2 regions of the Bradyrhizobium sp. 930_D9_N1_4 genome follow, and region 2 is predicted to be linked to the other one. Evidence: riboswitches for the same ligand, from Rfam matches in the RefSeq annotation. Region 2 holds a riboswitch; the other holds the start of a gene.
What was found. A riboswitch is a leader RNA that binds a small molecule or an ion and turns the genes downstream of it on or off. The one in region 2 is predicted to bind S-adenosylmethionine.
Positions count from the first base shown of each region.

Region 1: another riboswitch for S-adenosylmethionine. It lies ahead of metX (homoserine O-acetyltransferase MetX); the one in region 2 lies ahead of AB7532_RS03315 (O-succinylhomoserine sulfhydrylase).

Region 1 covers NZ_CP197236.1:971,856-976,063, forward strand. The annotation lists gene AB7532_RS04545 (prephenate/arogenate dehydrogenase family protein) at 1-309, opposite strand, end outside; gene AB7532_RS04550 (pyridoxal phosphate-dependent aminotransferase) at 306-1,400, opposite strand; gene AB7532_RS04555 (chorismate mutase) at 1,435-2,283, opposite strand; SAM riboswitch at 2,504-2,583, shown strand; gene metX (homoserine O-acetyltransferase MetX) at 2,675-3,877, shown strand; gene metW (methionine biosynthesis protein MetW) at 3,880-4,208, shown strand, end outside.
Region 2 covers NZ_CP197236.1:712,051-716,258, reverse strand. The annotation lists gene AB7532_RS03325 (hypothetical protein) at 1-234, opposite strand, end outside; gene AB7532_RS03320 (2'-deoxycytidine 5'-triphosphate deaminase) at 431-1,537, opposite strand; SAM riboswitch at 1,649-1,728, shown strand; gene AB7532_RS03315 (O-succinylhomoserine sulfhydrylase) at 1,800-2,996, shown strand; gene AB7532_RS03310 (SGNH/GDSL hydrolase family protein) at 3,134-4,099, opposite strand; gene AB7532_RS03305 (SGNH/GDSL hydrolase family protein) at 4,112-4,208, opposite strand, start outside.

The DNA of each region.
Region 1 (4,208 bases), 260 kb from region 2:
GACCGAGCCGACGTCGGAGATGATCGCGCCCGGCTTCAGATGCGGCGCAATCTCCTGCGCCACCGGCCCGCAAGCACCGACGGGAATGCAGAGGATGACCAGATCGGCGTCCTTCACCGCTTCCGCATTGGTCGCCACGACCTGGTCGACGATGCCGAGCTCCATCACCCGCGCGCGGGTCTTCTCGGAGCGCGCGGTGGTGACGATCTTTGAGGCCAGGCCCTGGAGCTTTGCAGCACGCGCAATCGAGCCGCCGATCAAGCCGAAGCCGATCAGCGCGACGCGCTGGAAGTGCGGCTGCGCGCTCATTTGCCCGCCATGAAGTCACGCAGGCCGTCGACGACGAGGCGGTTGGCCTCCTCGGTGCCGATGGTCATGCGCAGTGCATGATGCAGGCCGTAGTTCTTCAAGCCGCGCAGCACGAGGCCGCGCTTGGTGAGGAAGGCGTCGGCCGCGTCCGAGGTCTTGCCCGTTTCCGGGAAGTGGATCAGCACGAAATTGGCGACGCCCGGCGTCACTTTCAGCCCGAGCTTGCCGATCTCCTCGGCCAGCCAGTTGCGCCAGGTCTCGGTGAACTGCTTCGACATCGCCTGATGCGCGGTGTCCTCGATCGCGGCGACCGCGGCGTACATCGCCGGCGTCGACACGTTGAAGGGGCCGCGGATGCGGTTGACGGCGTCGATGACGTGCTCGGGGCCGAACATCCAGCCGATGCGCAGCGCGGCGAGGCCGTGGATCTTGGAGAAGGTGTGCGTCACCACCGTGTTCTCGGTGGTGGCGACGAGCTCGATCCCCATTTCATAGTCGTTACGGGAAACGTAGTCGCAATAGGCCGCGTCCAGCACCAGCAGCACGTGCGACGGCAGGCCGGCACGCAGGCGCTTGACCTCGTCGAACGGCACATAGGTGCCGGTCGGATTGTTGGGGTTGGCGAGCCAGACCAGCTTCGTCTTCGGCGTCACCGCCTTGAGGATGGCGTCGACGTCGCAGGTGAGATTCTTCTCCTGCGCGACCACGTTCCTGGCGCCGACCGCCATGGTCGCGATCGGGTAGACCAGGAAACCGTGCGTGGTCGAGATCGCCTCGTCACCCTGGCTGAGATAGGTGTGGGCGAGCAGATTGAGGATCTCGTCCGAGCCGGCGCCGCAGATGATGCGGTTGGGGTCGAGTCCGAACGAGCGGCCGATGGCTTCGCGCAGCACGCGCGAGGTTCCTTCCGGATAGTCTTCCAGATGCGACGCCACGTTCTTGAAGGCCTCGAGCGCCTTGGGCGACGGTCCGAACGGCGTCTCGTTCGCCGAGAGCTTGAATACCTTGCGACCGGGCTCAGCGACCGGGCTCTTGCCGGGGGTGTAGGGCGCAATATCGAGAATGCCGGGATTCGGCACGGGGCGGGACATCTTCAACTCCGGAATGGCTCAAGCGGTACGCGATTTACGATTTCGGCCCGGTCGGGGCCACCGTATAGCGCGTTGCGTGGCTGCCGACGAGGGCCGTGGAGCGCACCGAGGCCCCCGCTTCGATCAGGGCAGCCTTGATTTTGTCGATGCTGGTCGCGCCCGTGACCGAGATCAGCAGCGCCGCGCCGTCGAAGGCGGTATCGGGCACCGCCACGATCTCGGCGAGCGGCGACAGGGCCCGCGCGACCTCGGCGTTCCACCCTGATACGCGCACGCTGAAGGTCTCGACCTCCGTCACCACGGCGCTGTCGGCGACGCGCGAGATCGCAAACACGGGCAGCGCCGCCGGATGATCGGCGCGCTCGACGAAGGGCAGGCGCGCGATGATCTTCGGCGCACCGTCGGCTTCCAGCTCCAGCCACCACGGCGTGCGGCTCGAGGTCGCCGAGACCAGCGCCAGATCGCCCTTGGATTTCGCCACCGCCTCGACCGCGGCCTGCGCACTGAAATGCGCGACGTAAGGTACCGTGAAGCCGAAATGGAAACGCACGGAATCGCGCATCGCCGGCTCGCTCACCGAGATATCGGCATGCACGGAGAACGGCGCCTGGACGTAAGTGAACGTCGAGATGATGACGCGCCAGATGCTCTCGACCGTGTCGAGCGGCAGGATGCCCCGATGGCGCTGCACGATATCGCGCATCATGGAGGCCTCGCGCGCGGGGCGGAACGCGGAGCCGACCTCCTGGGTCTGCTTCACCTGGATCAGGCGGTCGATGATGTCGCCGCGCTGCATCAGCAGGCGATGCATGCCCTCGTCGATCGCGTCGATCTCCTTGCGCAATTCCTGGAGCGATGGTGGCGCGGGCGGGCGTTGGGACATATCTGCCGGATACTGTTTTACGACGTGCTGTTGCGAGGTGTTCCAATGCGGGCCGGCCAATGAAAGTGGCAAAGTCAGACCCGCTGCGGTCGACGTCCTGATTAGGCAGTCGGGGCAGCGAAAGCAAAGAGAAATCACGGCTTTTTCGACCGGGATGACCGAGACGAATTTGGCTAATCCGGATCGCATCTTGACGAAAACCGCCCAAGACAGTAGGTTTTGCCCGTTCCGTGGTCATTTGAGCCGGCCGGCTTGCAGCCACGTTAAAAAACTCGCTAAACAGGCCGGGGACCCTTTCGATCCCGGCCGAACCTATCGTTCAGGCCGGGTTTTTCATGGCCTGATCTCACCGCGGTCTCACGTCTGATCGCAAACGAGGTCGATGTCAGAGATGGTTGGCGTCAAGTCTGTGCCGAGTCCCGCGATCAGCGCTGACGACCGGTCGCACGAGGTGGATCATCCGAGTTCGCAGGTCGCGCAGTTCGGCGCAGAGCAGCCATTGCGGCTCGATTGCGGCGTCGACCTCTCCCCGTTCCAGATCGCCTATCAGACCTATGGGGAGCTCAACGCCGATCGCTCCAATGCGGTGCTGATCTGCCATGCGCTGACCGGCGATCAGCATGTCGCCAACGTGCATCCCGTCACGGGAAAGAATGGCTGGTGGGAGACGCTGGTCGGCGCGGGGCGGCCGCTTGATCCCGGCCGCTACTTCATCATCTGCTCCAACGTCATCGGCGGCTGCATGGGCTCGACCGGGCCGGCCTCGATCAATCCCGCGACCGGCAAGGTGTGGGGCCTCGATTTCCCCGTCATCACGATTCCCGACATGGTGCGCGCGCAGGCGATGCTGATCGACCGGCTCGGTATCGACACGTTGTTTGCGGTGGTCGGCGGTTCGATGGGCGGCATGCAGGTGCTGCAGTGGACCGCGGCCTATCCCAAGCGCGTCTACTCGGCGCTGGCGATCGCCTGTTCGACACGGCACTCGGCGCAGAACATCGCCTTCCACGAGCTTGGCCGCCAGGCCGTGATGGCCGATCCCGACTGGCACAATGGCGGCTATGCCGATCACGGCATCCATCCGCATCGCGGCCTCGCGGTCGCGCGCATGGCCGCGCACATCACGTATCTTTCGGACGCGGCATTGCATCGCAAGTTCGGGCGGCGCATGCAGGACCGCGAGTTGCCGACCTTCTCGTTCGACGCCGACTTCCAGGTCGAGTCCTATCTGCGCTACCAGGGCTCGTCCTTCGTCGAGCGGTTCGATGCCAACAGCTACCTCTATCTGACCCGCGCGATGGATTACTTTGACATCGCCGGCGACCATGGCGGCGTGCTGGCGAAGGCGTACGCGGACATCCAGACCCGCTTCTGCGTGGTCTCCTTCACCAGCGACTGGCTGTTCCCGACCTCGGAATCGCGCGCGCTGGTGCACGCGCTGAACGCGTCGAGCGCGCGGGTGTCGTTCGCCGAAATCGAGACCGATCGCGGCCACGACGCCTTTCTGCTCGACGTGCCTGAATTCCTCGACATCTCCCGCGCCTTCCTGCAATCGGCCGGCAAGGCGCGCGGGCTTACGGCCAAGGACGGTTAGCGATGTCTGTACAGGAAGTGCTGCCGCTGGGTGGCCTCACTGCGGAGCAGTCCAATCATTTCCGCGCCGACCATCTGCTGGTCGCCGAGATGGTCAAGCCCGGCTCGAAGGTGCTCGACGTCGGCTGCGGCGACGGCGACCTGCTTCAGTTGCTGGAAACGCGCGGCATCGACGGCCGCGGCATCGAGCTGTCGCGCGAGGGCGTCAACCGCTGCGTCGCCAAAGGTCTTGCCGTGGTACAGGGCGACGCCGACACCGATCTCGTGAATTATCCTGATGACGCCTTCGATTACGTGATCCTGTCGCAGACGCTGCAGGCGACGCGGCAGCC
Region 2 (4,208 bases):
CGCAGCCGCAACGGCCGGCGGCAGGTGATCGATCCCGAGCTTCTTGAGACCCGGCAGGAAGCGCTCCTGCTGCTGGCGGCGAAACACGCGGAAGACGAACTCCGCAGCATCGGCCGTGCCGCGCCGCGTGACGACGGTGAGGATGAGGCCGGTGAAGTAGGCGTGATAGAGGTCGGCAACCGCGCGCCAGCGCTTCCACTCGGCTTCCTGCGTGGGGTCTGATGCAGCGGTCATGTTCACTCCCGGCTTGTTGTTTTGCGGGAGTGTGTCATCGGGGATGGGGTGACGCAACACACCACAAGATCGGTGTCATCGCCCGCGAAGGCGGGCGATCCAGTATTCCAGAGACGGTTGTGATGGAATCGATGGGCCGCGGCGTACTGGATTCCCCGCCTTCGCGGGGAATGACAGCGGAGGACTGGGATGCAGGCTACACCCTAAAATGCTTGCTCAGCTTCAGGCCCTGCGCCTGGTAGTTCGAACCGATGCGCTGGCCGTACATCGCGTCGGGACGCGCCAGCATCTTCTCGTAGACGAGGCGGCCGACGATCTGGCCGTGCTCGAGAATGAACGGCACTTCGCGCGAGCGCACCTCCAGCACGGCGCGCGATCCCAGACCGCCGGCGCCCGCATAGCCGAAGCCGGGATCGAAGAAGCCGGCATAGTGCACGCGGAATTCACCGACCAGCGGATCGAACGGCACCATCTCCGCAGCGTAGTCCGGCGGCACCTGCACCGCCTCTTTCGACGCGAGGATATAGAACTCGCCGGGATCGAGGATGAGCCTGCCGTCGGGGCGGGCCGCGATCGGCTCCCAGAAATCTTCCACCGCATAACCGGAGCGGCGATCGACGTCGACGACGCCGGTGTGGCGCTTGGCGCGATAGCCGACGAAGCCTCCGCTCTTCTCGCCGGAGAGATCGACCGATACGGCGACACCGCCGGTGAGATCGGCATCGTCGACATCGACGAGACGCTCCGCCGCGTGCAGGGCTTCAAGGTCGTCGATGTTGAGGATGGCGTCGCCGGTGCGGAAGCGCACCTGGCTCAGGCGCGAGCCCTCGCTGACCAGCACGGGAAACGTCTTCGGACTGATCTCGGCATAGAGCGGGCCGTGATAGCCGGCGCCGATCATGTCGAAGCGGCGGGTGCCGTCGGCGATCACGCGGGTGAAGACGTCGAGCCGGCCGGTCGAGCTTTTCGGGTTCGCGGCCGCGATGATTTCCGGCGGTAACGCCAGGCTCTCGAGCAACGGCACGATGTAGACGCAGTTGGTCTCCAGCACCGCGCCGTCGGCGAGGCTGAACTCGTGCAGCTTCAATTCGTCGATGCGCTCGGCAACCGTTGCGCCGGGGCCCGGCAGGAAGCTGGCGCGGACGCGATAGGCGATGTCGCCGAGGCGGAGATCGAGGCTTGCCGGCTGGATCTGGCTTTCGACGAAGTCGTATGTGGGCAGGATGAGGCCTGCCTCCGCCATCGCCGCGATCATGCGGTCGGGCAGGATACCATTGGCGTCGGCGGCGACCGTGAACGTCAAACGGGGGGTCCTCGTCAGGGGGGCAAATACATCCGGACATGCGGAAAATACAGCTTTTTACGGCTATCCGATGGACGCCTTGACGGAAAGGGCATTGCGGAATATGAGGATGACTTATCCCGTGGTGATTTGAGCCGGCCGGCTTGCAGCCACGTTAAATAAGTCGCTAAACAGGCCGGGGACCTCTGTGATCCCGGCCCGTGGTTTTATCCAGGCCGGTTTTTTTGTGACCATTTTCCAATGGTCACGCAGAGGAGGTCCTATGTCGAAGTCCCCGGCGTCCACCACGCAATATCGTCCCGAAACCCGCCTGGTCCATTCCGGCACCCTGCGTTCGCAATATGGCGAGACGTCGGAGGCGCTGTTTTTGACCCAGGGCTACGTCTACAACAGCGCCGAGGAGTGCGAGGCGCGGTTCAAGGGCGAGGACCCCGGCTTCATCTATTCGCGCTACTCGAACCCGACCATTTCAATGTTCGAGCGCCGCATGATCGAGCTCGAAGGCGCCGAGGCTGCCCGCTCCGCCGCGACCGGCATGGCCGCGGTGACGACCGCGATCCTGGCGCCGCTGAAAGCGGGCGATCACGTCGTCGCCTCCCGCGCCCTGTTCGGCTCGTGTCTCTACGTCATTCAGGACCTGCTGCCGCGCTACGGCATCGAGACCACGCTGGTCGACGGCGCCAATCTCGATGAATGGCAGCGTGCGGTGAAGCCGAACACCAAGACGTTCTTCCTGGAGAGCCCGACCAATCCGACGCTCGACGTGCTCGACATTCCCGGCATTGCCGAGATCGCGCACAAGGGCGGCGCGCGGCTCGTGGTCGACAACGTGTTCGCGACGCCGATCTGGCAGAGCCCGCTCGCGCTCGGCGCCGACGTCGTGGTCTATTCCGCGACCAAGCACATCGACGGCCAGGGCCGCTGTCTCGGCGGCATCATCCTGTCCTCGGAAGCGTTCATTGCCGAGCACATCCACAATTTCATGCGCCAGACCGGCCCGTCGATCTCGCCGTTCAACGCCTGGGTTCTGCTCAAGGGCCTGGAAACGCTGGGCGTGCGCGTGCGCGCGCAGACCGAGACGGCGGCGCGCATCGCGGACGTGTTGGCAAGTCATCCGAAGATTTCGCGGCTGGTTTTCCCCGGCCGCGCCGATCATCCGCAGGCAGATCTTGTGAAGAAGCAGATGCGTGGCGGCTCGACGCTGGTCGGCTTCGAGGTCAAGGGCGGCAAGGCGGCCGCGTTCCGCGTGCTCAACGAGCTAAAGCTTGCAAAGATCTCGAACAATCTCGGCGACGCCAAGAGCCTCGTCACGCATCCCGCGACCACGACGCATCAGCGCCTGAAGCCGGAAGACCGCGCCGCGCTCGGCATCAGCGAGGGCTTCATCCGCTTCTCGGCTGGGCTCGAGCATGCGGACGATCTGATCGAGGATCTGACGGCGGCGCTGGAGAAGGCTTGAGGTTGAGTCGTAGGGTGGATTAGCCCTGCGACTGCGCGAAGCGCAGTTCGCACGGCGTAATCCACCAACTTCTCTCGTCAGCGCGGACAGCAAAGAGGTGGGTTACGGCTTCGCCTAACCCACCCTACGGCACCGAGCTACATCGGCCGGTACGCCCGCACGTCCGCGGGCACATTGACGCCGATCTTGATCTGGCCGACGGAGCGGATGATGTCGTCGCCGAGGAGCTGGGCGAAGCAGGCGTAGCCCCAATCGTTCATGTGCAGGCCGTCGGCAATCACAAAACTCTCGACCGGGATCGATTGGTTCTCGTGCCAGTCGCGCATCACCTCGAAGCGCGGGAAGATGCCGACGCGGCGGAGCTCGGCGACCTTGCCGAGCAGCTTCACCATCTTGCCGGCGCTCTCGGCGCGCTGGTTGACCGCCGGGGAATATTGCGGATCGACCAGCACGATGTCGGCTTCGTCGGCAGCCTGGATGCGCGAAATGCCGTCCTCGACAAGCTTGGCGGTGTCGCCGGGATCGAGATTGCGCAGCACGGCGTTGGTGCCGACCTGCCAGATCACCAGATCCGGATGCACGTCGATCACCTGGGTCTGGAGGCGCTTCATCATCTCGGGCGCATCCTCGCCGCCGACGCCGGCATTGATGACGGTGATGTCGGCGGTCGGATATTGCCGGCGCAGCTGCGCGGCGAGACGGTTCGGATAGTTGAAATCGGGCGAGGTCGCGCCGTAGCCGGCGGTCGACGACGAGCCGAACGCGACGATCACGACCGGCTTGCCGGCGACGAGCTTGCCCGCGACATGCGGCAGCGAGCCCATCGTCTTCGAGGCACCCTTCGGCGCGAGGCACGGCACGCGGCTGAAGATGTCGCCGGCTGATTTGGCGACCTGCTTCACCTTGTCGATGGCGCGCGAGGTGATGCCGCGCTGCTCGGTGGGCGACGTCGCGGCGACCGTGGTCTGCGACGGCGAGGTGGAAGCGGGATTAGCGGCCTGCGCCCGGGCAGGCGCCTGCGCCAGCGGCGACAGCAACAGCAGCGCCGCCACTGCGGGCGCGGCCAGCCATGCCGTCAGGCAAAAAGGGCGGAGAGAACTCATTAACGCTAGACCTCAATTTTGCTGCTGGGCAGGCCCCAAATGGGCCGCGTCGATCACGAACTGCGCCAATGCCCGGCCAAGACAATCATGGACTCGTTTCGCCAACTCC